3 regions of the Pseudomonas pergaminensis genome follow, and region 1 is predicted to be linked to each of the others. Evidence: riboswitches for the same ligand, from Rfam matches in the RefSeq annotation. Region 1 holds a riboswitch; each other region holds the start of a gene.

Region 1 (9,982 bases):
GGGCATATCCGTTGTTTAGGTAACGGCGGCTTATGGTTCCGCTCTTACAGCGGGTCACTTTTGGAAAGGCCCAAAAGTAACCAAAAGGCCTTCGCCCCAACACTCGGCACCTCGCCTAGGCTCGGTGTGCCCTCACTCCGGCTTGAATCCGTGGGCCGCCGCGCTGGGCCATCCTTGGCCCAGCGCGGCTAACCCGGCGTCCTGCCGGGTTACCCACGGATTCAAGCCTGCGTTCGGCCAGCGTGTTTGACGGGGCGCCTCAGATCAAGAGCGACTCGCTTCGCATCGTAGATACGCTTTTCGTTTTCTGTAGGAGCCGGCTTGCCGGCGAAAAACGTGAGACCGCCGCGTTTTGTCTGATTCCCCGCGTCATCGTTGAAGACCATCGCCGGCAAGCCGGCTCCTACAAGACCGCGTTTGATTTTGCCTTTGCTTTACACCACTCAAGCCGGCTGTCAGGCCGCTGTGCTTTTGATTTTGATCTTAGGCGCCCCGTCAAACACGCTGGCCGGAATTCGGCAGGGATTTGGGGGGTAAACCGGCAGGGATGCCGGTTTAGCCGCCCCGCGCCATGGATGGCGCGTGGCGGCGGCCCCCCAAATCACTGTCGGATTACGGGCATACCGAGCCTAGGCGAGGTACCGAGTGTTGGGGCAAGAGCGCTTTGGTTACTTTGCCGCTTTTGCAAAGTGACCCGCCGTAAGGGCGGAACCATAAGCGGCCATTACCGCAGCAACGGATATGTACCCCAACCCAAACCCCATCATTGACCATCCCCCAAGCACTGCGTAGCCTTGCACCCTCGAGGTTCTTCAGCCCAGGCCGAAGCTAAGAAGGGAACGCGGTCCAAGCCGCGGCTGCCCCCGCAACTGTAAAGGGTTCATCTGACTGCCACGCCACTGCCATTACAGCGGGAAGGCGCAGCCAGCGCCGGTCGCAAGACCCGCAAGCCCCAAGCCAGGAGACCTGCCTCGCAACCGATTTTCCAATTCAACCGGGCGGGGTGATCCGGTGACGAAATCCGCTGCTGCGTGCCGTCGCAGGGCCTATCGTCCCGTATGCCCGCCCCCAAGGGCATCCGATGAAAACACTGGCCAAACTCCCCGTCACCATCGTTACCGGCTTCCTCGGCTCGGGCAAGACCACCTTGCTGCGCCATATGCTCGACAACGCCCAGGGCCGCCGTATCGCGGTGATCGTCAATGAATTCGGCGAGTTGGGCATCGACGGTGAAATCCTCAAGCAGTGCTCCATCGGTTGCACCGAAGAAGAAGCCAACGGCCGCGTCTATGAGCTGGCCAACGGCTGCCTGTGCTGCACCGTGCAGGAAGAATTCTTCCCGGTGATGCGCGAATTGGTCGCCCGTCGTGGTGACCTCGACCATATCCTCATCGAAACCTCCGGCCTGGCCCTGCCAAAACCGTTGGTACAAGCCTTCCAGTGGCCGGAAATCCGCAGTGCCTGCACCGTTGACGCGGTGATCACCGTGGTCGACAGCCCGGCCGTGGCCGCAGGCACCTTCGCGGCGTTCCCGGACCAGGTTGATGCCCAGCGCAAACTTGACCCGAACCTGGACCACGAATCACCCCTGCACGAGCTGTTCGCCGACCAACTGGCCAGCGCCGACCTGGTGATCCTCAACAAGAGCGACTTGATCAGCCCCGAAGACCTGGCTCGCGTGCGCCTGGAAGTCGCCGAAGAACTGCCACCCGCGGTGAAGATCATTGAAGCCAGCAGCGGTCGCCTGCCGCTGGACGTGTTGATCGGCCTGGGTGCAGGCTCCGAAGAACACATCGACGGTCGCCACAGCCATCACGATCATCATCACGAAGGTGAAGACGATCACGATCACGACGCCTTCGATTCCATCTCCATCGACCTGCCGCAAGCCGACGAAGCGCTGCTGCTCGACGCCCTGACGCAACTGGTGGTGCAGCACGGCATCTTGCGCGTCAAAGGCTTCGCCGCCATCCCGAACAAGCCGATGCGCCTGCTGATCCAGGGCGTGGGCACGCGTTTCGACAAGCACTTCGACCGTGCCTGGAGCGCTGACGAGCCGCGCATCACGCGCCTGGTGCTGATCGGTCAGGACCTCGATGCGGCCGGCCTTGAAGCGCAACTGCGCGCCGCCCTCAGCGTTTAACCCATGCACCTGCTCAGGACCCAGCCCGGTGGTTTCGTCTCGGACGACAATATTGCCGACCTTGGCCAGACCCCCGCTGAACTGGTGATCCTGTGCAGCGGTGATTCCAGCCTGGCGCTGCTGGCCGAAGCGGCCCAGCAGTTACCCGACGACTACCCCAGCTTTCGCCTGGCCAACCCGATGCAGGTGCAGAACCATGCCTCGGTCGACCTGTATGTCGATGAGGTGCTGCGCCATGCCAAGGTCATCCTGATTTCGCTGCATGGTGGCATCGGTTATTGGCGCTACGGCATCGAGCGCCTGGTGGAGTTGGCCGAGCGTGGCGTGCAGCTGATTCTGGTGCCGGGGGATGATCGCCCGGACCCGGAGCTCAGCGGGTTGAGCACCGTCGGCGCCGAAGCGCGTGATCGCCTCTGGCACTTCCTGCGCCAGGGCGGCCTAGGCAATGCGCTGGATTTTTATCGCTGCCTGGCCAGTGCCTACCTGGGCCGTGACTACGCCTGGGCGGAGCCGCAGACCCTGCCGCGCACGGCGATTTATCATCCGCGCCACGCTAACGCCCGCCTGAATGATTGGCAGGCCGACTGGCACGCCGACTGGCCGGTGGCGGCGGTGCTGTTCTATCGCTCCCATTTGCAGGCGGCCAATACCGGTTTTATCGACGTGTTCTGCCAGCGCTTGCAGGCCGCGGGGCTTAACCCGTTGCCGATGGCGGTGGCCAGTTTGAAAGAGCCCGGCTGCCTGGCGGTGGTCGAGGACTGGCTGGATGAGGTGGGTGCGGCGGTGATCCTGAACACCACCGGCTTCGCCCAGTCCAGCCCCGAAGCGCCGCACTTGCGGCCGTTTCGCCGCAATATCCCGGTGATCCAGGCCATTTGCGCCCAGGACAACCAACCTGGCTGGGAAGCCAGCGAGCAAGGCCTCGGCCCGCGTGACTTGGCCATGCACATCGCCCTGCCGGAGCTGGATGGACGGATCATCAGCCGGCCAATCAGCTTCAAGGACCTGGCCTGGCGCAGCGAGCGCAGCCAGTCGGATGTGGTGTGCTACCGCGCCGCGCCCGAGCGCATGGATTTTGTCGCGGAACTGGCACGACGCTGGGTCGAGTTGGCGCGAGTGCCGAATGCGCACAAGCGCATCGCGCTGATCCTTGCCAACTACCCGACCCGCGACGGTCGGATTGGCAATGGCGTGGGCCTCGATACCCCAGCGGCCGCACTGAATATTTTGCGTGCCCTTCAGGCTGAAGGCTATCCGCTGCCGGAGACCTTGCCCGACAGTGGCACGGCGCTGATCCACGACCTGCTCGGCGGCGTCACCAACGACCTCGACAGCCTCGACCTGCGCCCGTGCCATCAAAGCCTGGGCCTGGACGACTACGCGGCGATGTTCGCTCGCCTGCCCCAAGCCAATCGGCAGGCCGTACTGGAACGCTGGGGCACGCCACAAAACGATCCGATGTTCCGTGATGGCCGCATGATGATCGCTGGCCTGCGCCTGGGCCTGACCTTTGTCGGTATCCAGCCGGCCCGGGGTTATCAGGTGGACGCCAGCGCGGTGTACCACGACCCGGACCTGGTGCCGCCCCACGCGTACCTGGCGTTCTACTTTTGGCTGCGCCACACCTACGGCGCCCATGGCGTGATCCATGTGGGCAAGCACGGCAACCTCGAATGGCTGCCCGGCAAAGGCGTGGGGCTGTCGGAAAACTGCTGGCCCGACGCGCTGCTGGGGCCGCTGCCGAATATCTATCCCTTTATCGTCAACGACCCGGGCGAGGGCGCCCAGGCCAAGCGACGCACCCAGGCGGTGATCATCGATCACTTGATGCCACCGCTGACCCGTGCCGAGACCTATGGCCCGCTGCGTGACCTGGAGCTGTTGGCGGACGAATATTACGACGCCCAGTTGCTGGATCCGCGCCGCGCTCTGGAATTGCAGAAAGACATCCTCAAGTTGGTGCGCGAAACCCGTATCGACCAGGAACTGGAGCTGGAAAGCGACGCCGATGCCGCCGTGTGGCTGCCGCGCCTGGACACTTACCTGTGCGACTTGAAGGAGTCGCAAATCCGCGACGGCCTGCATATCTTTGGCGAGTCGCCCGAGGGGCGTTTGCGTATCGACACCCTGCTGGCATTGCTGCGCATCCCGCGGGGCGATGGCCGTGGCCCGCAGTCGAGCTTGCTGCGGGTGCTGGCCAAGGCCTTCGACCTGGGCTTTGACCCCCTCGATTGCGCCCTGGCCGAGCCGTGGACAGGACGGCGCCCGTTGGTGCTGCAGAAGATCGACGGGCAGTTGTGGCGCACCGCCGGCGATACCCGCGAACGCCTGGAGCTGTACGCCGCGCGGTTGATCGAGCAGGCGCTGGAAGGGCCGCTTGAGCAGTTGGAAGAGCCCGGCTGGGAGGATGTGAAAGCCGTGATCGAAAGCCTGCGTATCGTCGTGGCGCCACGCCTGGACGCCTGTGGTCCGGCGGAAATGCGTGGGCTGCTCGATGCCTTGAGCGGCCGTTTTGTGCCCGCTGGCCCTAGCGGTGCGCCGAGTCGCGGGCGTCTGGATGTGCTGCCGACCGGGCGCAACTTTTTCAGCGTCGACGTGCGCAACCTGCCCACCACCACCGCGTGGCGCATCGGTTTCCAGTCGGCCAACCTGATTCTTGAGCGACACCTGCAAGACCACGGCGACCACCTGCGCCAACTTGGCCTGTCGGTATGGGGCACCGCCACCATGCGCACCGGCGGCGATGATATCGCCCAGGCCATGGCGCTGATGGGCGTGCGCCCGGTGTGGGCGACGGGCAGCCAGCGGGTGGATGACTTTGAAATCCTGCCGGTCAGCCTGCTCGACCGGCCGCGCGTAGACGTGACGCTGCGGGTGTCGGGCTTTTTCCGGGATGCCTTCGCCAACCTGATCCGCCTGTTCGATGCCGCCGTGCAAGCAGTGGCCGCGCTCGACGAGCCGGACGACATGAACCCGCTGGCGGCCAAGGTGCGCAGTGAGCGCGAGGCGTTGCTCAAGTCCGGCCTGGACGACGAGGCCGCTGCGAAACAGGCCGGTTGGCGCATCTTCGGCGCCAAGCCCGGCGCCTATGGCGCGGGCGTGCAGGGCGCGGTCGACGGTCGCCTGTGGCAAAGCCGCGAAGACTTGGCCGAGGTCTACCTGAACTGGGGCGGCTACGCCTATGGCGGTTCCGACGAAGGCACCGCCGCCCGCGAGCAATTCGCCCAGCGTCTGAGCCAGGTGCAGGCTGTGTTGCAGAACCAGGACAACCGCGAGCACGACCTGCTCGATTCCAATGATTACTACCAATTCCAGGGCGGCATGCTTGCTGCCGTGGAAACCCTGAGCGGCGATAAGGCTGCCAGCTATCATGGCGACCACAGCCAGCCCGACCTGCCGAAGATCCGCACCCTGAAGGAAGAGCTGAACCGGGTGATCCGTTCCCGCGCCGCTAACCCCAAGTGGATCGAAGGCGTGAAGCGCCATGGTTATAAAGGTGCGTTTGAGATGGCGGCGACCGTGGACAACCTGTTCGCCTTCGACGCCACCACCGCGCTGATAGACGACCACCAATATGCGCTGTTGGCCGACGCCTATCTGCTCGACCCCGATACCCGGGCCTTTGTGCAACAGCACAACCCCGACGCGCTGCGCGACATGACCGAGCGCATGCTAGAAGCCCAGCAGCGTGGCATGTGGCAGGAACCGGGGGCGTACCGCGAGGCGTTGGAAAACCTGTTGCTGGATATCGAAGAGGATGGCTGAAGGCAAGCTTGTTGTGGTGAGCGGGCTTGCCCCGCGCTGGACTGCGAAGCGGCCCCAAAAACCGGACACCGCGTTTTGCCAGGAAGAATCCGTTTAGCTTTATTGAGGCTGCTACGCAGCCCAGCGCGGGGCAAGCCCGCTCAGTACAGTGTGGTTGCTTGTGTCGCAGAATTTGAAGAGGGATCGTATGACTGATATTCCCCATTTTCCGCTGTCCGCCGTAGTCGGCGCCGATGACCTGAAACTGGCGCTGTGCCTGACCGCCATCGACCCGAAGATCGGCGGTGTGCTGATCGAAGGCCCGCGCGGCATGGCCAAGTCGACTTTGGCGCGTGGTTTGGCGGACCTGCTGGCCAGTGGTCAATTCGTGACTTTGCCCCTGGGCGCGACTGAAGAGCGCCTTGTCGGCACGCTGGACCTGGATGCTGCATTGGGCGAGGGCCGGGCGCAGTTTTCGCCCGGCGTATTGGCCAAGGCGGATGGCGGCGTGCTGTACGTCGATGAAGTCAACCTGCTACCCGATCATTTGGTGGATTTGCTGCTGGACGTGGCCGCCAGCGGCACCAATCTGATCGAGCGTGACGGCATTTCCCATCGCCATTCGGCGCGGTTCGTGCTGATCGGCACCATGAACCCGGAGGAGGGCGAGTTGCGTCCGCAACTGCTCGACCGTTTCGGTTTCAACGTGGCGTTGAGCGGGCAGACCTTGCCCGCCGAGCGTGGGCAGATTATTCGTCGGCGTCTGGATTTCGACAGCGACCCGGCGGCGTTCTGCGCGCAATGGGAAACGTCGCAGGCGGCGTTGCGCGAACGCTGCATTCAGGCGCGGGCACAACTGGACACTATCGCGCTGGACGACGAGGCGCTGGCAAGGATCACCGAACGGTGCTTCGCGGCGGGCGTCGACGGTTTGCGTGCGGACTTGGTCTGGTTGCGCGGCGCTCGGGCCCATGCCGCCTGGCGTGGCGCCAGTGCGATCGCCGAGGAAGATATCGAGGCGGTGGCCGAGTTTGCCCTGCGCCATCGTCGCCAGGAACAAGCCCCATCGTCCAACCCGCCCAGTGAAGGGCAGTCGCCCAAATCTTCCGACGCTTCGCCAGGCCAAGGCCAGTGGGGCGACATGCCCGCTCCGGCCCTGCCCACGGGGGCGCGCCGGGAAGTCCCCACCTGGCCAAAAAAGCCCTAGGCATTCGCCCCCGGCCTGACACGGGGACGGATGCCCGCCCCAAGGCAGGGCGACTGGACAGCGGCAGGCACGGTAAGGCGCGCAGCGCGAAGCAGGGGACGATCAATTGGCCCGGCACCTTGCTCGGTGGCCGGCCGCAAGCCCGTGAGGATCTGCTTTATCACCTGCGCAGTCGTTCGGCCCATGAGCTCTGGTTGGTGATTGTCGATGCGTCGGCATCCACCCGGCGGCATCGTGCGCTCACCGATGCCAAGGGTTTGTTGGCGCAATTGTTCGATGACGCTTACCGCCAGCGGGCGCGGATGGCGTTGTTGACGGCCAGCGGGCACTCGCCCAAATGGCAGGTACAGGGGTTGAAGGCGGCGAAGGGCTTGGCGGACTGGCTGGATCAATTGGGCGCGGGCGGTGGTACGCCGTTGCTCGCGGCGTTGACCGAGGCCGGGGCGTGGTTGACGCTGCGCCGCAAGCGGTATCCGGCTGAACAACAGCGGCTGCTGGTGATCACTGACGGGCGACTCAAGGACATCGCCGGGTTGCCGTTGCTGGAGTGTCCGGGGCTGTTGGTGGATATCGAGCGCGGGCCCATCAGGTTGGGTCGGGCTCGGGAGTTGGCGGTGGGGTTGCAGCTGGACCATCGGCATATTGACGATTAGCTATTGCCCGGCACGTTGGGCCAAAGGTCCGCCACCAGGAACAGCCGCTCGGCTTCCTCCCAATCCTGATCGACTTGAACCATCCGCACCAACAACTGCGCCGGCGCCATGGGATCCAGCTGCGCCAGCCAGCCCCTCATCTGTTCTTCACTCCAGACTTCATCCGTCGGGTAATGCGCCGGCGCCAACCACGCATGCCTGGGCAGGGGCTGCCAGCGGCCGGGCGGACTTTGGCTGACAAACGCTGGCCAATCACGCTGATGCAACCAGCGCCCACGTAAATGCTGTGGATGGGCACCCATGGGGGCTTGGGCCTCGCCAGGCCAGGGGTACAACAGATAGCCGCCCAGCCACAAATGCGCATCGAAATGCTGGATATCCAGTGCCGCCAGGGCCTCCTGGCTTTCCGCCCGCGCCGATATCGGCAACTGATGCTGGGCCAGGTGCGCCAGCTTGCGGTCCAGTCGGTCATGACAACCCGGCCCCAGCCATTGCGCGGTGTCCTCACCGTTACCGTCCTGCGGGCCGAGGTACAGTTTGATTGCCAGCTCCAGATGATGCACGCCGTCACGGTCGCGCAGCAGCATGTCCAGCTCGCCGAGGGTATGCCCGGCGCGGCGGATCGGCAGGTTGGCCGCCAACAGTTCCACGCCCGGCGCATGCTGTACGGCGAACTGCCACAGGCGCTCGTAATACAGGCCCAGGCGCCGGGTGCGTGACTGGTTCAGCCACTGCTGCAAGGCGCTGCTGTCCTGATCGAGCTGGCGCAGCCAGCGCTCCAGCAGGTGCGGCGCCTGCACCCAGTCACTGCCGGCCAGCGGGTGGCGCTGCGGCCACGGTGTTTGCGCGAGCATCGGCGGGGCGAGCATTACCCACGCCAGGTCGCGCACTTCGGGGTGGCGCAGCTGGCGGGGCAGGTTGTGCAGATCCGGGAACACAGTCATGGTCCGAGCATAGCCTTTTCAGTGTCGTGCGGGTGGATGAGAACCCTTGTCATCAAGGTTTCACGGCGACAAAGGATTTTGCCTGGGACGGCCTTTCGCCCATAATCGTTCTTTTTTGCCACACCCCACATCCCGCAGGAGCCCCATGGAGCAATTTCGCAATATCGGCATTATCGGTCGCCTGGGCAGTACCCAGGTGTTGGACACCGTCCGCCGGCTGAAAAAGTTCCTGCTGGAACGCCACCTGCATGTGATCCTCGAAGACACCATCGCTGAAATCCTGCCGGGCCACGGCTTGCAAACCTCGTCGCGCAAGATGCTAGGCGAAGTCTGCGACATGGTCATCGTGGTCGGCGGCGACGGCAGCCTGCTCGGCGCCGCCCGTGCCCTGGCGCGGCACAACGTACCGGTGCTGGGGATCAACCGGGGTAGCCTGGGTTTCCTCACCGATATCCGTCCCGATGAGTTGGAAGTCGAAGTCGCCAAGGTGCTCGACGGCCATTACCTGGTGGAAAACCGCTTCCTGCTGCAAGCCGAAGTGCGCCGCCACGGCGAAGCCATCGGCCAGGGCGATGCCTTGAATGATGTGGTGCTGCACCCCGGCAAGTCGACGCGGATGATCGAGTTCGAACTCTATATAGACGGCCAATTCGTGTGCAGCCAGAAGGCCGACGGCCTGATCGTTGCCACGCCCACCGGCTCCACGGCCTACGCGCTGTCGGCAGGTGGGCCGATCATGCATCCCAAGCTGGATGCCATTGTGATCGTGCCGATGTATCCCCATATGTTGTCGAGCAGGCCCATCGTGGTCGACGGCAACAGTGAGCTGAAAATCGTGGTCTCCAAAGACATGCAGATCTACCCGCAGGTGTCCTGCGACGGTCAGAACCATTTCACCTGCGCCCCCGGTGACACCATCACCGTGAGCAAGAAGGCACAGAAGTTGCGGTTGATCCACCCGCTGGACCACAACTACTACGAAGTGTGCCGCACCAAGCTGGGCTGGGGCAGCCGCTTGGGGGGTGGAGGCGACTGATGCTCGATCCCGCGCGTAGCTACGACCTGATTGGTGACGTGCACGGTTGCGCCCACACCCTTGAGCACTTGCTCGACCTGCTGGGCTACCACAAGCAGGGCGGCACCTGGCGTCATCCGTCGCGCATGGCGGTGTTCCTCGGCGATATCATTGACCGCGGCCCACGCATCCGCGAGGCGCTGCATATCGTCCACGACATGACCGAGGCTGGCCAGGCGCTGTGCATCATGGGCAACCACGAGTTCAACGCCCTGG
Region 2 (9,982 bases), 1.8 Mb from region 1:
TAACGAAATCAAGCCACCGCCCACGCCCATCAACGCCACCAACACCGCGCCAGTCGAAGCGCCAGCGCTGATGCCCAGCAGGTACGGATCGGCCAGCGGGTTGCGCAACAGCGATTGCAGGATCACCCCGCAGGTGGCCAGCCCCGCACCGCACGCGGCTGCGACCAGGGCACGGGTGAGGCGGTAATTCCACACCACGCCTTCGTCGATGGGGTCGAGCACGTAGCCGGCCGCCCACAGTTTGTTGGCGAGTACCTGGAGCACCACGTGCGGCGAGATGGCGGTTTCACCGATGGCCACGCCGGCCAGTACGGCGGCCAGGAGCAGGGCCAGGGCGAGTAGGGTGCGCATCATTTCGGCAGGTCGTAGCCGTCGATGGCCGTGGCCAGTTGTTCAAGACCGTCGAACATGCGGATGCTGGCCTGCAATGCCAGGGCGTCGAGGATGATGATACGGTTGTTTTTCACCGCATCCATGTTGCGCGTCACCGGGTCGCTGCGCAAAAACGCCAGTTTCTTTTCATGGTCGTCGGCGGGGTAGCGGCGGCGGTCCATGCGCGCGATCACCAGGAAGGTCGGGTTGGCCTTGGCAATGGTTTCCCAGCCGACGGCGGGCCACTCTTCATCGGACTGCACCACGTTGGACAGGCCGAGGGTTTGCAGCATGAATTCGGGAATGCCTTTATGGCCGGCCACGTACGGGTCGCTGGCCATCTCCGAACTGGAGAACCACACCAGCGCGCTGGCCTGCTTGAGGCCTTTGCCTTGCACGGTGGCGACGGACCTGGCCAGGCGTGCCTTGAGCTCATCGTTCAACTGCTGGCCGCGATCCTGAACGTCGAAAATCTGCGCCAGTTGGCTGATGCTCTTATAGATAGTCTCGATACGGAACGGCTCCAGCCGCGTGCCGTCGGCGCCCACCAAGTTGTCCTTGCCTTCACAGTCGGAGGGCAGCAGGTAGGTGGGGATCTTCAGTTCATGGAATTGCTCGCGGGTGCCGACCACGCCTTGCGGCCCGACCACCCATTCCAGCTCGGCGGCCACCAGTTGCGGGCGCTTGGCGATCACGGCTTCGAAGCTCGGCTCGTTGTTGGCCAGGCGCTCGATGCGGTCGTTCTGCGTTTTGTATTGCGGCAACACACTGTTGAACCACAGCGAGGTGCCGACCACTTTGTCGCCCACGCCCAAGGCATACAGCATCTCGGTGGCGGCTTGGCCGATGGTCACACTACGGGCGGGGGCTTGTTGGAAGCTGAGGCTGCTGCCGCAGTTTTCCACGGTCAGCGGGTAGTGGGTGGGCGCGGCGTGGGCCAGGGCACAGCAGCCAATGCCGGTGAGCAGGGCGGTAACGCGTGGCAGCATGGGGCTATCTCCGAATGAACCGTACGTGGAACTGGGGAGGTACGGTTCGGAAACACACCCTCGAGCGCTGTGGTAGAGACAGGCAAGAATGTCCTTCCCGGACACCCCGCCGGTTAGTGATTGAGCATGAGCCGGCAGGTCTCCTGACTGATGCGTCGTCGCCACGCTCCGGCCTTCCCGGACAAGGTCCAGTGGCATCGAGGAGCAGGCTCAGCACCTACAGTTGCGGGGGCAGTTCCGATTGGCGCGCAGGTACCGCGCTTCGAATTCCCTATTAGTCCCGTTTGGGAACCGGTGCGGTATGGTAGTCGATCGCGAGGTTGAACGGGAGGCCGAAAAGCCAGTGGTAGCTCTTTGACGGTGGGGCTCCTATGATGCGCAGCCAATGGATCGCTTTATCACAAGGAATACACAGTGAAATCTTTCATCGCGCTCGTCCTCGTCGCCACGCTCGCCGGTTGTGCCACCCAGGGTAAATCTGAAAAGCAGATTTTTGATGAGGCCACCACCGCTTATGTCAAATCGATGCCGGCCGGGTCGGAACAGCTCCGTTTGCACACGACGAGCATCCCCAAGAGCGGTATGTTCGGCGATACCTTGGCGATTTCCATGGCCGGTGAGCAGAACGCTGCGCAACTGCGGGGAGAGCTGCTCAATGCCAAGCGCTTGGGCGATGGGTTCTTTTTGATTATCGGTGCCAGTACGCCGGTTGATGTTGCCGTGATTGGCAAGGCGGTTGAAGGGCAGGATTTGAAGGGCATGCAGATTTATTACTCGGGCACCGATGCGCAGAAGGATAAAGTGCGTACGGCGGTTGAGAAGACCCAGGCGCAGTTTCATTACATCAATGCGCAATGAGGGGCGGCCAACGGGCGCAGGTATCGACACCACGCTGGGTACGGCGCTGGCGGCTTGACGGCCGGGCGCAACCTTACTGTTAACCGCCGCGATCCAGAGTGTGGGAGCTGACTTGCTCGCGAAGGCGGCCTAACTGCCGACCACTCTTTTACTGTTGCCCCGCGATCTAAATGTGGGAGCTGGCTTGCCTGCGAAAGCGGCCTGACAGCCGACCACAAACTAACTGTCGCCCCGCGATCCAAAAATGTAGGAGCTGGCTTGCCTGCGAAGACGACCTGACAGACGACCACACTCTAACTGTCCCCCCGCGATCCAAAAATGTGGGAGCTGGCTTGCCTGCGAAAGCGGCCTGACAGCCGACCACAATCTAACTGCCACCCCACGATCCAAATGTGGGAGCTGGCTTGCCTGCGAAGACGGCCTAACAGCCGACCACGCTCTAACTGCCACCCCACGATCCAAATGTGGGAGCTGGCTTGCCTGCGAAAGCGGCCTGACAGCCGACCACACTCTAACTGTCACCCCACGATCCAAATGTGGGAGCTGGCTTGCCTGCGAAGGCGGCCTGACAGCCGACCTAGATGTTGGATCTTACCGGGTACATATCCGTTATTTAGGTAAGGGCTGCTATGGGTTCCGTCCTTACGGCGGGTCACTTTGGAAAAGAGCCCCAAAGTAACCAAAGGGCTCTTGCCCCAACACTCGGCACCTCGCCTAGGCTCGGTGTGCCCGTAATCCGACAGGTATTTGGGGGGCCGCCGCCACGCGCCATCCATGGCGCGGGGCGGCTAAACCGGCATCCCTGCCGGTTTACCCCCCAAATCCCTGTCGAATTCCGGCCAGCGTGTTTGACGGGGCGCCTGAGATCAAAAGCAGGATCAAGAGCAAGAGCAAGAGCGGCTCGCTTCGCATCGTGGTTGGTGTTGGGTGTGACGCCGTTCAACATGTGAAGCCTCGGTCAGAGACGAATGTCCTCTGGACCTTGTATCAGCGCTTCAATGCGCGTGCCGGTGGCGCGTTCTTCGTTGCTGAAACCGTCGTAGTCGGCCAGGTTGGCGAAGCGGATGCCGGTCAGGCGTTCTATCTGGATCACGCTGCGCTGGTAGGTCCTGAGTTGGCCGAACACCAGGTCGAGTTGGCCCAGTTCGCGGCTCTGATCGATCATGTAGGCACTGGCCGAAGGCTTGCCGTCATCGCTGAGGTAGGCGACGACTTTCCAGAATGCCTTGGGGATCTGCACGCCTCGGTACACACGGTCGTCGTCGGCGAACACCGGGCCGCTGAACACGGTGGCCCGGGCTTTCCAGCGTTGGGTGTTGTCGAGGATGTAGTCTTCGAGCTCCAGCCAGGTCTTCTGGTTGAACCCGCTCATCTGCGGCGAACAGTTGGTGAAATGGAAGGTGTCGAGGTTGGCGGTTTGCGCCGTGTCGCCCCAGTTGGGGTCTTGGCGGCGGACCAGGTGGCCGCGGTCCAGGCCATTGCTGGCATAGAGCGCTTCGCCCACCTGTGCGTCCGTGGGCAAGCGGCCGTCATAGGCCCAGGTGTCGTTGCTGCGGATGATGTCTACGTGCTGGCCGCCGTCGATGTTGACGCCCACGTACAGTGCGAGGCGCTTCGCGCGTGACATCGTGATTGAGAAGTGCGTGTAGTCCAGGCGTTTCTGTGTATCAGCCGCCAAGGCCTCCTCGACCGTGGGCCAGGGCACCGCGAAGCTGCCGAGAAAGTCGTCAGCGTAACCGCGCCGGTCCTTCAAGTCTTTGGCCGGTGTGACGCGGGGTGTCGCCGCTCGCGCCGCCAGTAACGTGGGGCTTGGTGCGATCAATGGGCGCAGGTCGGCGAGCCGGGGACGGTACGAAAGGTCGATTTTGGTTTTACGTGCGGGCATCGGTAAGTCCTCCTTGGATAAACACGACTGCAACATACGTTAATGACAATTGATGATGCGCGTTAGCCCCCTGGGTCTATCCTGAATCGATTACTCGGACGTTGTCACATGCCAAATGGAGCCAGCCAATGTGTGTTCGTCAGCAGCATCGCAATCCGATTTTCTGCCTCATCCCGCCCTATATGCTCGACCAGATCGCGCGCAACGGCGACAAGGCGCAACGGGAGGTCGCGCTGCGCACCCGCGCCAAGGACAGCACGTTCCGCTCGTTGCGCATGGTCGTCGTACCGGCCCAAGGCCCGGCGCGCATGGCCCTGGCCATGGGCGCCGGCAAGCGTCGCTCGATCTACAGCGCCGCAGGTACCGATAGCCTGCCCGGCACGCTGATCCGTGGCGAAGGGCAGCCTGCCAGCGGTGATGCGGCGGTGGACGAGGCCTATGATGGCTTGGGCGCCACCTTCGATTTTTTCGACGAGGTCTTTGACCGCAACTCCATCGACGATGCCGGCATGGCATTGGACGCCACCGTGCATTTTGGCCAGAACTACAACAACGCGTTCTGGAACTCGACCCAGATGGTGTTCGGGGATGGAGACGCGCAGTTGTTCAACCGCTTCACGGTGGCCCTCGACGTGATTGGCCATGAGTTGGCCCATGGCGTCACCGAAGACGAGGCCAAGCTGATGTATTTCAACCAGTCCGGGGCGTTGAACGAGTCGCTGTCGGACGTGTTCGGTTCGCTGATCAAGCAATACGCGTTGAAGCAAAGCGCGGAAGACGCCGATTGGCTGATCGGCAAAGGGCTGTTCACCAAGAAGATCAAAGGCACCGCCCTGCGTTCGATGAAGGCCCCCGGCACCGCGTTTGACGACAAACTGCTGGGCAAGGACCCGCAGCCCGGGCACATGGATGATTTTGTGCAAACCTACGAGGATAACGGCGGGGTGCATATCAATTCCGGCATTCCCAACCATGCGTTCTACCAGGTGGCGACAGCGCTGGGCGGGTTTGCCTGGGAGCGCGCCGGGCGCATCTGGTATGACGCGCTGCGCGATGCGCGGCTGCGGCCCAACTCCGGCTTCCTGCGCTTTGCGCGTATCACTTACGATGTTGCGGGCCGACTCTACGGCGCAAACAAGGATGAACAGAAAGCGGTCAAGGACGGTTGGAAGGCGGTCGGCATTGCTGTCTGACGCGAGGAACAACCATGCAAATTTCAATCAAGGAAAATGGCGGGCCTGGGTTCTTTCCGGGCCTGGCCAAGCCACAGACGGTGGAACTGGACGCGCTGCCGGAGCAGGACCAGAAGGAGTTGCGGCGGCTTGTCGAGGCCTGCGACTTCTTTCAATTGCCGCAAAGCAATGCACCTGCCACTGGTAATCCGGGCCAGGTGCATTACACCCTGACGGTGAAGGAGGCTCAGCGCGAGCACACGGTCTGCGTGCTGGCGCCGGTGAAGTCGCAGGCGCTGGACGGGCTGGTGCAGTGTGTGCGTCGGCATGTGCGCTGCTGATGTTCAGGTGGCAGCTTTAACCCTGCCTGCCAGGCACGCGCCCAGGCTGTAGAGCAACCCGCCCGCGACCACAAACAGCGCCAGCATGTAGAACATGGCGTGGGCGGGCTGTGTCGCCAGCACCATCCCGCACAGCACCGGCCCTAGGGCTGCGCCGACGTTGCCGAGGTTTTGCGCGCCGTAGTACATGCCCCGCAGAGGCTCGGGCGCGATGATGTCGATGAACATGTACTCGGCAGGGAACACGATGATCTCTCCCAAGGTGAAGATCGCCATGGACAGCACCCAGCACATCAGTGAGGTGGACAAGCCGAACCCCGCCAGCCCGGCGATAAACATGCCCAGCCCACCAGCAAGCCACAGGTGCAGGTGTTGATGGGTGATGCGCTTGCCGATCATGTATTGCAGGCTGATCACCATCAGCGCGTTGGTGGCCACCACGCTGCTGATAATCCGGTACGCCGCCTCGGCCGTGGTGGTGACGACCAGGTATTGCGAGAGGTAGGCGGTGAACTGGCCAAACACCACTGCGCTGAGCATCCCGCCCAAGGTAAAGCACACCAAGCGGTAGTCCCGCAGCAGTCGTTTGCCGACCGCCAGGAACGCCGCGCCATGCTGGTTGGCAGGGGTCGGCACCCAGTGCCTGTCGCCCCACACGCAATACACCGTAAAGCACCCGGCCCCAAGCACCGCCGACGCCAGGAAGGGCAGGCTGATAGCGAGCGTGGCCAGCCCTGCACCGAGAAAGGGGCCGACGGCATAGCCGACATTGGTCAGGGTGTATTTGATCGAAAACGCTTCGCTGCGCGCATCAACGGGCAGTAGCCGGCCAAATCCGGATTTGACCGCAATGTCGATCACGGCATACGCCAGGTTGATCGCGACCAGGCAGGTGAAGAACACCCACAGTTCTCGCGCGATGAACGCGCCCAGAAAGCCCACGGTGAAAACTGCGCAACAGCCCAGGAGCAAACGATAACCGGGCAGGCTGTCCACCAGGTAACCGCCATACAGGCTCATCACGGAGCCGATGATCAGCGAGCTGCCGATCACCAGGCCGATGTCGCCCACGCCCAAGCCGAACTCGCCCGACAGGTAGATCACCAGGTAGGGCAAGGTGATCGCCCTGGCGAGCGTCAACACCAGTGACGCACCTACCAGCAGGTTGACGGTCAGGGGGTAGTTTTTCAGCGTGGTCAGCATCCGGGCCTCAGTGTCAGCGTTTGTCGGGCATAGCTTACTGTTGAGTTGAATTCTGATTTAGGATGCTTTTTACCGAGTTACCTGAATTGAATTCACGAATACAGGACGTCCATGTTTTCTTCCGAACGCTTGAAAGGTATCGATGTGTTTGTGTGTGTCGCGGACTACGGCAGCTTTACCGCCGCTGCTGAGAAGATGAACCTGACGGCGTCGGCCATCAGTAAAAGCATCGCGCGGCTGGAAAAACGCCTGGGCGCTCGGCTGTTCCTGCGTACGACACGGCGCTTGTCCCTCACCGAGGCCGGCGTGGCGTTTTACCGTACCTGCACGGGCGTGCTGGCTGACCTAGAGGACGCCGAGCTGTCGCTGCGCGCCGAGCAAAGTGAACCGCGCGGACGTGTGCGCATTGACCTGCCCAGTGTGTTCGGGCGCGTCCGCGTGTTGCCGATGCTGCTGCCTTTGCTGCAGGCATTTCCGTCCTTGGTGCCGCACATTTCCTTCAGTGACGGGTTAGTGGACCCATTCAAAGAGGGCGTGGATGTGGTGGTGCGCATCGGTGGTGCGGATGTCTGGCCGGAAACGGTGGAGCAGCGTGTGCTTGCGCGTGAATGGCACACCCTGTGCGCCTCGCCAGCCTATTTGGCGAATCATGGCGTGCCGACATCCGAACAGGCACTTGAGCAGCATCAGTGCATCACCTACGGCTGGGTGGACGGACGCATCAGCCCCTGGGACTTTGCCTGTGAACCGGGCACTCCGCGGCGTTGGCAGATGACGCCGCACCTGGTGATCGGCAATGGCGATGGCTTGATGCAGGCTGCGTTGGCCGGTTGTGGGATCGTGCAACTGCCGTCGTGGGTGGTCCGGCCATCGCTGGAGGAGGGCAAGCTGGTTGAGGTGTTGCCGCAGTTGGCCACTGAAGGGGCTGCGATCAGGCTGGCCTGGGTCAAGAATCGCCAGGCGTTGCCCAAGGTCAGTGTGGTACTGGAAGCCTTGGCGGCGGGGCTGAGTGGTTGATAGCCACGACCCGTGCCCGCGCCGCCGAAGCGTCTTACTTGCGATCCAGCCACACCGTCTGTGCGTTGCAGAACTCCCGCACGCCGAAGTGCGACAACTCACGCCCGAAACCGCTCTTCTTGATCCCGCCAAACGCCACCCGAGGGTCGGAGACGCTGAAGGCATTGACGAAGATGCCGCCGGTTTCCAGCTGGTTGGCGATAACGCGCGCCTTTGCCGGGTCGGTGGTGAAAATGCTGGCGGTGAGGCCGAACTCGCTGTCATTCGCCAGGGCCACGGCGTGGTCGGCGTCGCGGGCGGTGATGATCGAGGCGACGGGCCCGAACAGTTCCTGTTTGAACGAGGTCATCTGGTCGGTGACGTTGGCCAGCACGGTCGGCGCATAGTAGTTGCCGGCGCCGGGTACTTTGTTGCCGCCGAGCAGCAGGGTAGCACCTTCTTCCAGGGTGGCCTGGACCTGGCCGTGCAGCTCGTCGCGCAGGTCGAAGCGGGCCATCGGGCCGATGTAGGTGGCGGCTGACGTCGGGTCGCCCATCACCATCGCACGGCTGGCCTCCAGGAATTTGGCGGTGAAGGCTTCGACCACACCCGCTTCGATGATCAGGCGTTTGGCGGCGGCGCAGACCTGGCCGCTGTTCTGGAAGCGGCCGATCAGCGCGGCTTGCACGGCGGCTTCGAGGTCGGCGTCGTTGAGCACGATGAAGGGATCGGAGCCGCCCAGTTCCAGCACGCATTTTTTCAGCGCGGCGCCGGCCTGGGAGCCGATGGCGATACCGGCACGTACGCTGCCGGTGAGGGTGACGGCGGCGATGCGTGGGTCGGCGATGGCTTTGGATACGCCGTCGTTGGTGACGTTGACCACTTCAAACAGGCCCTCGGCAAACCCGGCTTTGTGGAAGGCCTGCTGGATCAGGTACGCGCTGCCCATGACGTTCGGTGCGTGTTTGAGCACATAGGTGTTGCCGGCCAGCATGGTCGGCACGGCGCCGCGCAGTACTTGCCACACCGGGAAATTCCACGGCATCACCGCGAAGATCGGGCCCAGCGGGCGGTACTCGATCTGGGCGCTGCCGTTGTCCACCAGCGTCGGTTCCGGGGCGAGCATGGCCGGGCCGTGGGCGGCGTACCATTCGCTGAGCTGTGCGCATTTTTCGATTTCGGCACGGGCCTGGGCGATGGGTTTGCCCATTTCCAGGGTGATCATCTGCGCCATGTCTTCGGCTTGCTCGCGCAGGGCACTGGCCAGGCTCAGCAGCAACTCGGCGCGCTGGCTCACCGGCTGGCGGCGCCAGGTGCGGAAGGCGCGAGTGGCACGGTCGAGGGCGGCGTCCAATTGCTGCTCGGTTTCGTAGGGATAGCTGCCGACCGTTTCGCCGTTGGCAGGGTTGATCGAGAGAGCGTGGGTGGTCGCGTTCATGGCACCGTCCTGCTGAATGATTAAGTTGGGTTCAGCGTACGGGGCTGGCTCTTTTCTGGAAACTGAATAATATTAAGCAATACATTCACGATTGGAGAATGACTTGGACCTGGTGCAGCTGGAAATCTTCAAGGCCGTTGCCGAGCAAGGCAGCATCAGCGCCGCCGCGCAGTTGATTCATCGCGTGCCGTCGAACCTGACCACGCGTATCAAGCAACTGGAGCAGGACCTGGGCGTGGAATTGTTCATCCGCGAGAAAAGCCGCTTGCGCCTGTCACCGGCGGGGTGGAATTTCCTCGGTTATGCGCGGCGCATCCTCGACCTGGTGCAGGAAGCCCGCGCGACCGTGGCGGGGGAGGAGCCCCAAGGCGCGTTTGCCCTTGGCTCGCTGGAAAGTACCGCAGCGGTGCGCATCCCGGCGCTGCTGGCGGCGTACAACCAGAAGCACACCAAGGTTGAGTTGGACCTGAGCACCGGCCCCTCGGGCACCATGATTGAAGGCGTGCTGTCGGGGCGGCTGACGGCGGCGTTTGTCGACGGGCCGGTGCTGCATTCCACCCTGGAAGGCGTGGCGGTGTTTGAAGAGGAGATGGTGGTGATTGCGCCGCTGCACCACGCGCCGATCAAACGCGGCCAGGACGTGAATGGCGAAAATATCTACACCTTTCGCTCCAACTGTTCGTACCGGCATCACTTTGAGCGCTGGTTCTCACAGGACGGCGCGGCAC
Region 3 (9,982 bases), 2.1 Mb from region 1:
CTCGATGCATCGTGCGCGTTGCCGCGCTTGCCCGGCGGTGTCGCGCAGGCACACTTGGCCCAGCACCCGCGTCGGCCCGCTGACCGCCCATGGCCCGACCTGTTCGGCGAGCAATTTGAGCAACTTGCGCTCGGCCAACACAAAGCCCAGCCGCACACCGGCGAGGCCGAAAAACTTGCCAAACGAGCGCAACACGATCAGGCCGACCTGATGCGCGTGGCCCGCCAGGCTCAATTGGGGCGTCACGTCCATGAACGCTTCGTCCACCACCAGCCAGCCGCCGCGCTGGGCCAGCCGCGAGTGCCAGTCCAGCAAGCGCTGTGGGCTGAGGCTCAAGCCGGTGGGGTTGTTGGGGTTGACCACCACCAGCACGTCGAGGCCATCAAGGAAGAAGTCGACTTCCTGTTCCTGCACTTCGCGCACCACGTAACCGGCGCGGCGCCAGGCTTCGGCGTGTTCGGCGTAGCACGGCGACAGCACGCCGACCTTGCCGGCACGGCGCAGGCGCGGCAGCAACTGGATGGCCGCCTGGGAGCCGGGCACCGGCAACAGGTGCGCAGCGCCGTAATACTCGCTGGCGGCCTGCTCCAGGCCGTCGTCGGTTTCCGGCAGGCGTGCCCAGGCGCGCAGGGGAACCTCGGGGATCGGCCAAGGCCAAGGCGCGAGGCCGCTGGACAGGTCGAGCCAGTCGGCCTCGGCTATCCCGTACTGAATCGCTGCCTTGCGCAGCCGGCCACCGTGTTCAAGCATAGAATTGCGCCCCCGCACATAGGATCAGCAGCCACAACCATACGCCGCGCTGCACCAGTTGCCAGCCCCGTTCGATGGAATCGGCATCCGCCGCCGGGCCTTCGCCCAATCGCGGACGCTGGTGCACTTCACCGTGATAGATCGCCGCACCACCCAGCTCCACGCCCAGGGCACCTGCACCGGCAGCCATCACAGGGCCGGCGTTGGGGCTGTCCCAGGTCGGGCCCTGGGTGCGCCAGCATTTGAGCGCCAGCCGCGTCTTGCCCAGCAGCGCGTAGGTCAATGCCACAAGACGTGCAGGAATGTAGTTCAGCACATCGTCGATTTTTGCCGCAGCCCAGCCGAAACGCTCGAAGCGTTCGTTGCGATACCCCCACATGGCGTCAAGGGTGTTGCTCAGGCGGTAAAGCACCACGCCCGGCACACCGGCGACCACAAACCAGAAAATCGCGGCGAATACCGCATCGCTGCCGTTTTCCAGCACCGATTCGGTGGCGGCGCGGGCGACTTCGGTGCGGTCCAGCTCGCTGGTCTGGCGGCTGACCAGGTAGCTCACGCGCGTGCGCGCTTCCTCCAGGTCATCGCTGCGAAGGGCCTGGGCCACCGGCATCACATGCTCGCCGAGGCTGCGCATGCCGAGGGCGCAGTACAACGCCAGGATCTCCAGGACCCAGCCGATATACGGCGCCCACGACAAGGCCGTGGCCAGCAGGGTCAACGGCACCACGGCGATAACCCACGCGGTCACACCATGGCTGCGCCAGCCGCGACCACCGCTGTTGAAACGTTGCTCGATGCGCCCGGCAAAATTGCCGAACGCCACCAGCGGATGCCAGCGCCTGGGCTCGCCCAGCAGCGCATCCAGCGCCACGGCAGCGACACACAGCAAGGCCACACTCATTGACTCACTCCCCACACATTCTCATACAACATGTCACTTAATGGCCGAGGCTCGGTCCAGCCTTCGAGCTGCAACATCGGTGCCGGATAGAACTCGTCCACCGGCCCCAGGCACAGTACGGCCAGGGGTTTGGCACCCGGCGGCAAACCCAGCAGGTCGGCCAGCGCCTGGGGTTCGAACAGCGAGACCCAGCCCATGCCCAGGCCTTCGACGCGGGCTGCCAGCCACAGGTTCTGGATCGCGCAGGACAGCGACGCCATGTCCATTTCCGGCAAGGTGCGCCGGCCGAAAATGTGCCGCTCACGGTCATCCATCAACGCCGCCACCAGCACTTCGGCGCAGTCGTGGATGCCTTCGACCTTGAGCTTCATGAACTCATCGGAGCGCTCGCCCAGGGCTTCGGCAGTGCGTATGCGCTCTTGCTCCACCAGTTGTTGAATCTGGCCACGCAAGGCACGGTCGCTGATACGGATAAAACGCCACGGTTGCATCAAGCCAACACTCGGCGCCTGGTGCGCGGCCTGGAGCAGACGGTGCAGCAATTCGGGGGCGACAGTGCCGCCGCTGAAGTGGCGCATGTCGCGGCGTTCGGCAATGGCGCGGTAGACGGCTTGGCGGTCGGCCTCGGGGAAGGCGTTGTCGGTCATGGCCTCTTCGCGGGCAAGTCGAATCGTCGCACCGCCCCTCCCACCGGCTGGTCTGTTAACACTGTCGATGTGGGAGCTGGCTTGCCTGCGATGCCGGCCTCCCGGTGCGGCGCAAACAACGCGGCCACCGCAGCCGGATTCGACGGAAAATAAAAATGCACATAGGACGCGGTCATCCGCCCCTGCCGATACACCGCCTCGGCACCGCGCCCGCCATTGGGGCTCAGGCCACGGGCAATCGGTTGCCACTCGGTGCTGGTCAGGGAGTGATGATAGGTGTGGCCGCGCAGCGTACCTTCCGGCAATTCGACGCTTTGCAGGGCCAGGGCCGCGAGTTTCTTTTGCATCACGGCATCGCCCTGCAACAGGCCAACCAGTTCGGCGCGGGTGCCGTCGACATCGGTCAGCGAGTCGAGCAGGTAGAGCATGCCACCGCACTCGGCGAGCAAGGGTTTGCCGGCCGCGTGGTGGGCACGGATAGCGTCGAGCATCGAGGTGTTTTGCGACAGCGCCTGGTGGTGCAATTCAGGGTAGCCACCAGGCAGATAAAGACTGTCGGCGTCAGGCAATTCGCGGTCATGGATCGGCGAGAAGAAGCTCAATTCGGCGCCCATTGCCCGCAGCAGGTCGAGGCTCGCGCCGTAGGTAAAGGCGAAGGCTTCGTCACGCGCCACGGCGATGCGCACGCCCTTGAGCAATGGCTCGGCGTCGATCACTTGCGGCGCGGCAAAGGTCACCGGTGGCGGCAACGCCACTTCGCAACTGCTGCCCAACGCTTGGGCAGCCGCGTCCAGGCGCGCATCGAGGTCATTCAGTTCGCTGGCCTGCACCAGGCCGAGGTGACGACTGGGTAATTCGATACCGGTCTCGCGGGACAAGGCGCCGTACCAGCGCAGGCCTTCGGTGAGGCTGCCTTCCAGCAATTGCGCATGGCGCAGGGTGCCGACGCGATTGGCCAGTACGCCAGCGAATGGCAAATCCGGCTGATAACGCGCCAAGCCCAGCGCCAAGGCGCCGAACGTCTGCGCCATGGCCGTGCCGTCGATCACACCCAGCACCGGCACGCCGAAGTGTCGGGCCAGGTCGGCGCTGGACGGTGTACCGTCGAACAGGCCCATCACGCCTTCGATCAGGATCAGGTCCGCCTCCCCCGCCGCTTCCCACAGCAGGCGGCGACTTTCCTGTTCGCCGACCATCCACATGTCCAATTGGTAAACCGGCGCACCGCTGGCACGCTCGTGGATCATCGGATCAAGGAAGTCCGGGCCGCATTTGAACACGCGCACCTTGCGCCCCAGGTTGCGGTGCAGCCGCGCCAGTGCGGCGGTGACGGTGGTTTTGCCCTGGCCGGACGCCGGTGCGGCAATCAGGACAGCCGGGCAATGACGGGGCTGATTCAAAGTTCGACGCCCTTCTGTGCCTTGATGCCAGCCTGAAACGCGTGCTTGAGCATGCCCATTTCGGTGACGGTGTCGCCCATTTCGATCAATTCAGGCTTGGCACCCCGACCGGTGACCACCACATGTTGCATCGGCGGGCGGGCTTGCAGGTCGCTGAGAACCTGGTCCAAATCGAGGTAGCCGTGCTTGAGGGCGATGTTCAACTCGTCGAGCACCACCAGGCCGATGGCCGGGTCTTGCAGCAATTCACGGGAAACCGCCCAGGCGGCTTCGGCGGCAGCGATATCGCGCTGGCGGTCCTGGGTCTCCCAAGTGAAACCTTCACCCATCACATGGAAGCGCACTTGCTCGGGGAAGCGGCGGAAGAACAACTCTTCGCCAGTGCTGTTGCGCCCCTTGATGAATTGCACCACGCCGCACTGCATGCCGTGGCCCATGGCCCGGGCCAGCATGCCGAACGCGGAGCTGCTCTTGCCTTTGCCGTTGCCGGTCAATACCAGCAGCAAGCCACATTCGTTGGGGGAGTTGGCGATGCGCTCGTCGATCACGGCTTTTTTGCGCAGCATGCGCGCCAGGTGGCGTTCGTCGCGGTCGGGGGAATCGGTCATGGCAGCTCTCCGTTGGGGCTGGACAAAAACGGCGGGCAGGAAAAAAGATAAAAGACAGCCAAGCATCGCCCACCGTGATGCTGTTGGATGTTTCAGGCCGGTCTCCGGGCTCATGAGTGACGCTTGCTTTTGTCGAGCAGGCAGGCCGACGGCGCGCCTTCCCATATCGCTCTCGATACAGTGGCAAAAGGCGCCGTCTTGACTCATTTACCGTTGCGGGGGCAGCGCCGGAATCGCGGCAGCACTGTGTACAAGTGCGCTCACTCACCGGCTTCCCTGTTTCACTCCGTCGACCCATGGGTCACAGAGCACCTGGAACAAGCGGCGAAGGTTAGTGGGTTGGGGGTGGAGCGTCAATTAAAGCTGGCCTTGCACTTGAACCATCGCACTGCCGCCCTCCTCTACCCTTACAGGTATCAAGGAGAACACCATGCATAAAACCAGACTCGCCCTACTCATCATGATCGCCGGCACCCTCGCCGCCTGTGGTGAGAGCTCCACCCTCCAGGTCTCCGACGGCACCGGCCCCTCGCCCAAGCTGCCGGAACCGAACAAGACGCTGATCCCCACCGTGAATATCGCGCCGGCCATCGGCTGGCCCGAAGGCGCGAAGCCCACCGCCGCCGCTGGCACCCAGGTGGCGGCCTTTGCCGACGGCCTGGACCACCCGCGCTGGCTGTATGTGCTGCCCAATGGTGACGTGCTGGTGGCGGAAACCAACGCGCCGCCCAAGCCGGATGACGCCAAAGGCATTCGTGGCTGGGTCATGGAAAAAGTCATGGGCCGCGCCGGTGCCGGTGTGCCAAGCCCGAATCGCATCACGTTGCTGCGTGACGCCGACCACGATGGCGTCGCGGAAACCCGCACAGTGTTCCTCGAAAATCTCAGTTCACCGTTTGGCATGGCGCTGGTCGGCAACGACCTGTACGTGGCCGACTCGGACAAGTTGCTGCGCTTTCCCTATCAACCGGGTGAAACCGCGATCAAGCAAGCCGGCACCAAGGTCGTCGACCTGCCGGGCGGCAGCATCAACCACCACTGGACCAAGAACGTGGTGGCCAGCAAGGACGGCAGCAAGCTGTACGTCAGCGTCGGCTCCAACAGCAATGTGGGGGAAAACGGCCTCGAAGCGGAAGAGGGTCGGGCAGCGATCTGGGAAGTAGACCGCGCCAGCGGCGAGCACCGCATCTTCGCCTCCGGCCTGCGCAACCCCAACGGCATGGCCTGGGAACCCCAGAGCGGCAAGCTGTGGACGGCGGTGAATGAGCGTGACGAGATCGGCAGCGACCTGGTGCCGGACTACATCACCTCGGTCAAGGATGGCGCCTTCTATGGTTGGCCATTCAGCTACTACGGCCAGCATGTCGATGTGCGCGTTTCACCGCAGAACCTGGACCTGGTGGCCAAGGCAATTGCACCCGACTACGCAGTAGGCCCGCACACGGCGTCCTTGGGGCTGACGTTTGCCGAGGGCAGCAAACTCCCGGCGCAGTTCAGCAACGGCGCATTTATCGGCCAGCATGGTTCGTGGAATCGCAAGCCGCACAGTGGCTACAAGGTGATCTTTGTGCCGTTCGAGGGCGGGCAACCCAAAGGACAGCCGGTCGACGTGCTGACGGGGTTCCTCGACAAGGATGAGAAAGCCATGGGCCGGCCGGTGGGCGTGGTGATTGATCAGCAAGGGGATTTGCTGGTGGCCGATGATGTGGGGAACAAGGTGTGGCGCGTGTCGGCCGCTAAATAAACGGTAGGAGCCGGCTTGCCGGCGATGGCGGCATAAAGGGCCTCATCGCCGGCAAGCCGGCTCCTACACAGCGGTATGTCAGGGGTTGCGCGCCAGGTTTCCTGGCAGCACGCGCTTGGCGCTCAGGTAGGCATTCTGCCAATACGCCTTGGACAGGGTATCCAGCTTGACCGTACCGCCGGTTTGCGGCGCGTGCACGAAGCGGCCCTCGCCCACGTAGATCCCGGCGTGGCTGACCTGGGAACCACCACCGGTGGCGAAGAACAGCAGGTCGCCGGTCTGCAGGTTTTGCTCGCTGACATCCTGCGCGCGCATCACGATCAGTTCGCGGGTGGTACGCGGTAGGGAGATCCCCGCCGCATCGCGGAAGACAAAACCGATCAGGCCGCTGCAATCAAAGCCGGAGTCCGGCGTGTTGCCGCCCCAACGGTAAGGCGTGCCGACCAGGCCCAGCGCGCGGAAGAGCACATCTTCGGCCGCAGGCGAAAAATTCTGGGTGGAATAATTGAACACCGGCTTGGGTTTCACCGCTACAGGAGCGGGAGGCGGTGGACGACTTGCGCAGGCGCTGAGCAGCGCGGCGCAAACAATGAGAATAAGGCGGGCCGAGGTCGACATGTGCAGAACAATCCTGGTCTGGATGCGGCTTTCGCTGCCGAACGCTGAAAACCAGAACGCGCAAGCAAAGCTCGCGCGAACGGATTACAACAATATCCAGGGATTCTAGCGCTTACACGTCAAACTTCAAGTATCACTTTAAGTTTACTTGCTAGCGGTAACCGTAGTCGGGGCCATGGCGAGTGCGCGCTTGGCTTCGATGAAGGTTTTGCTCCAGTAGCTGTCGCCCAGGTTGTCGACTCGAACACCGCCACTGCGACGGCTGCTGGAGTGGATAAACTGGTTATCGCCCAGGTAGATACCGGCATGGCTGACGCGACCACGGCCTGCAGTACTGAAGAAAAGCAGATCACCCGGCTTGAGGTTGTTGCGCGCGACCAACGGTGCATTCACGTTGATCATTTCGCGAGTGGAGCGTGGCAGGTTCATGCCAGCTTCTTCACGAAACAGATAGCCGATGAAGCCGCTGCAGTCGAAACCGGCTTCAGAGGTACCGCCGAAACGGTAACGGGTACCGATCAGGGACATGCCGCGTTCGAGGATGCTGTCGGCCAGAACTGGAAGCTGGTAAGGCTTGCTGCCAGAGAAGTTGGCCAGCTCTTTTTCAGTTGCCACTTCTTCTTCGTAAACAGAAGCAGACTGTGCAGCAACGAATTTTGCCTGATTTTGAACCTGTGTTTTTTGCTGTTCTGCCACCTGCTGAGGGTGGGAGGCGCAACCAAACAACAGGGTAACGAGTGCGAGAGGCACGAGGGGTGCGAAGCGATTTAGCATGGGCACGACCGTGGCTGATATGTAAAGAAGTCGAGACTATGCCCACTATCACATCGATTTGCAAATTCAATCGTGATCTATGTGACTTCTTGTTTGGACTATGACATCTAAGCCCTTAACACCCTGTACCTGCCTTTTGCGTGGCCAAACCGGCTAAAACGCATGTTTTCTGGCGCCTGGAATTTGCCGAAAGCTGCGAAAACAGTGGGCTGGCTACCAGCCGAGGGTTTCTTTCAGGAAGGGGATGGTCAGCTTGCGCTGGGCCTGCAAAGACGCCTGGTCGAGTTGTTCGAGCAAATCGAACAACGCGCTCATGCTGCGCGTGCCACGGGTGAGAATAAAATGCCCGACTTCGTCGGTGAGGTGCAGGCCGCGACGTGAGGCGCGCAGTTGCAAAGCGCGCAATTTGTCTTCGTCGGACAGCGGGCGCATCTGGAAGATCAGCGCCAGGGTCAGCCGCGACTTGAGGTCGGCCAGCTTGATCGGCAGCTCACGTGGCGAAGTCGACGCGGCAATCAGCAGGCGCCGGCCGCTGTCACGCAAGCGGTTGAACAGGTGAAACAATGCTTCTTCCCAGTCCGCCTTGCCGGCAATTGCCTGCAGGTCGTCAAGGCACACCAACTCGTATTGCTCGAGGTGGTCAAAGATGCCGATACCGCGATCCATCAATTCCGCCAACGGCAGGTATACCGCCGGTTCGCCCATCTGCTCGAAACGCAGGCACGCGGCCTGCAACAGGTGGGTACGCCCTACGCCGTGCTTGCCCCATAGATAGATCAGGCTTTCGGTCCACCCGGCGTCGGCTTCGCAAAGCCGCTCGACATAGCCGAGTGCAGCGGCATTGGCGCCTGGGTAGTAGTTGATAAAGGTGGCGTCATCACGCAGACGCACACCCAAGGGCAGCTGAATCGGTTTCATGCTGACTGAACGGCTCCAATCGAACCGTTAGTGGCCTCTGTGTAAAGTTTGCAAAGTTTATACCCGTGACGCCGGGCGCACAATGCAACAGACCCCAAGCAAAATCAAAGGTTTGCGTTAACTTGTTGGATTTGTGCAGATTGTTTGACGGCCCACCTGCACAAATGACAAACCCGGCCTGGGCCGGGTTTGTGAAGAAACGGTTACAGGTCGGGGTCTTCAACCCCCGTATACGCATCCGAATCCTTGTACAGATCATGCACGTGACGCACCAGCACCATGATCACCGCCGCTACCGGCAGCGCCAGCAGGATACCGGTGAAGCCAAACAGCTCACCGCCCGCCAGGATCGCAAAGATCACCGCCACCGGGTGCAGGCCGATCCGATCGCCTACCAGCAACGGCGTCAGCACCATGCCTTCCAGGGCCTGGCCGACCATAAACACCGCCACAATCCCCAGCATCGGGTACAGGTCGCCGCCAAACTGGAACAGCCCCGCCACCAGCGCCGCGCCGATACCAATCACAAACCCCATGTACGGCACGATCGCTGCGAGACCGGCGATCAGGCCGATCAACAGGCCCAACTCCAGGCCGATAGCCATCAGGCCAGCAGCGTAGATGATCCCCAGGGCCAGCATCACCAGCAACTGCCCGCGCACGAATGCCCCGAGCACCTCATGGCATTCTTCAGCCAGCGAGACGATGCGCTCCTCACGGTTGCGCGGCAGCAGGCTGCGGATCTTGGCCATCATGATGTCCCAGTCGCGCAGCAGGTAGAACGCCACTACCGGGATCAGCACCAGGTTGGTCAACCAGCCGATCAGCGCCAGGCTCGACGCTGTTGCCTGGCTGAGGATCACCCCGACGATATCGGTGGTCTGGCCCATGTGTTCGCTGATGGCGGCCTTGACCTTATCGAACTTCCAGAAGCCATCTGCCAGACCCAGTTTGGCCTGGGCCCATGGCATCGCCGTGTGTTGCAACCAATCGAGCATCTGCGGCGCCAACTCATAAAGGCGGAACAGCTGCTTGGCCAGCATCGGCACCAGCACCAACACCAAGGCCGTGATGATCAGGGTAAACAGCGCGAAGACCGCCACCACGCCCCAGGTTCGCGAAAGCCCGGCTTTCTCCAGGCGATCCACCACGGGATCGAACAGGTAGGCCAGCAGCAATGCGACCAGGAACGGCGTCAGGATCGAATGCAGCAAGAACACAAAAACGCACAGCAGGGCAATCCCGCCAAGCCACACCCAACGACGCGTATCCGCCATAAACCACTCCATCTGTCATGTGCTTCTATATAGAAAGAAACTGTTTACCAACGAAAACGCAGCTGCGCCTGAGGCTCGGGTGCCGCAGCCGGCTGGGCACCCTCTGCTACCGGTTGCTGGACCGGCGCCTCGCCCGCAGGAATTTCCTGCAGCTTGGCCAGGCTCAACTGGGTGCGCAATTGATCGGCACTGCCGTTGACGCGATACACAATCCGATTGCCATCCACTAATTGAGGCTGACCACCAAAAGGCTCCAGCAGATGACCCAGCGCGGCATAGCGCTCCAGGGTCATGCCTTGCACTTCGAGCAGTTGCTCAGTGCTCACGCCAGGCTTGACGGCAAAC

What was found. A riboswitch is a leader RNA that binds a small molecule or an ion and turns the genes downstream of it on or off. The one in region 1 is predicted to bind cobalamin.
Positions count from the first base shown of each region.
Region 2: it holds a riboswitch for cobalamin, as region 1 does, so the genes downstream of both, KUA23_RS20540 (ABC transporter substrate-binding protein) here and cobW (cobalamin biosynthesis protein CobW) in region 1, are expected to answer to the same signal.
Region 3: it holds a riboswitch for cobalamin, as region 1 does, so the genes downstream of both, cobO (cob(I)yrinic acid a,c-diamide adenosyltransferase) here and cobW (cobalamin biosynthesis protein CobW) in region 1, are expected to answer to the same signal.

Region 1 is NZ_CP078013.2:2,757,536-2,767,517, forward strand. Features, by position in the region: cobalamin riboswitch at 789-988, shown strand; gene cobW (cobalamin biosynthesis protein CobW) at 1,082-2,143, shown strand; gene cobN (cobaltochelatase subunit CobN) at 2,147-5,908, shown strand; gene KUA23_RS12555 (magnesium chelatase ATPase subunit I) at 6,096-7,094, shown strand; gene KUA23_RS12560 (vWA domain-containing protein) at 7,148-7,747, shown strand; gene KUA23_RS12565 (DUF1853 family protein) at 7,744-8,691, opposite strand; gene KUA23_RS12570 (NAD(+) kinase) at 8,837-9,727, shown strand; gene KUA23_RS12575 (metallophosphoesterase) at 9,724-9,982, shown strand, end outside.
Region 2 is NZ_CP078013.2:4,544,187-4,554,168, reverse strand. Features, by position in the region: gene KUA23_RS20545 (FecCD family ABC transporter permease) at 1-354, opposite strand, end outside; gene KUA23_RS20540 (ABC transporter substrate-binding protein) at 351-1,361, opposite strand; cobalamin riboswitch at 1,478-1,672, opposite strand; gene KUA23_RS20535 (hypothetical protein) at 1,776-2,219, shown strand; gene KUA23_RS20530 (DNA/RNA non-specific endonuclease) at 3,178-4,104, opposite strand; gene KUA23_RS20525 (M4 family metallopeptidase) at 4,233-5,297, shown strand; gene KUA23_RS20520 (protealysin inhibitor emfourin) at 5,312-5,617, shown strand; gene KUA23_RS20515 (MFS transporter) at 5,621-6,820, opposite strand; gene KUA23_RS20510 (LysR family transcriptional regulator) at 6,932-7,837, shown strand; gene KUA23_RS20505 (aldehyde dehydrogenase family protein) at 7,872-9,254, opposite strand; gene ptrR (putrescine utilization regulator PtrR) at 9,358-9,982, shown strand, end outside.
Region 3 is NZ_CP078013.2:4,855,094-4,865,075, forward strand. Features, by position in the region: gene cobD (threonine-phosphate decarboxylase CobD) at 1-750, opposite strand, end outside; gene cbiB (adenosylcobinamide-phosphate synthase CbiB) at 743-1,651, opposite strand; gene bluB (5,6-dimethylbenzimidazole synthase) at 1,648-2,298, opposite strand; gene KUA23_RS21960 (cobyrinic acid a,c-diamide synthase CobB) at 2,295-3,698, opposite strand; gene cobO (cob(I)yrinic acid a,c-diamide adenosyltransferase) at 3,695-4,306, opposite strand; cobalamin riboswitch at 4,385-4,637, opposite strand; gene KUA23_RS21970 (PQQ-dependent sugar dehydrogenase) at 4,737-6,050, shown strand; gene KUA23_RS21975 (C40 family peptidase) at 6,129-6,668, opposite strand; gene KUA23_RS21980 (C40 family peptidase) at 6,813-7,442, opposite strand; gene hda (DnaA regulatory inactivator Hda) at 7,656-8,360, opposite strand; gene KUA23_RS21990 (AI-2E family transporter) at 8,564-9,637, opposite strand; gene KUA23_RS21995 (DUF2066 domain-containing protein) at 9,682-9,982, opposite strand, start outside.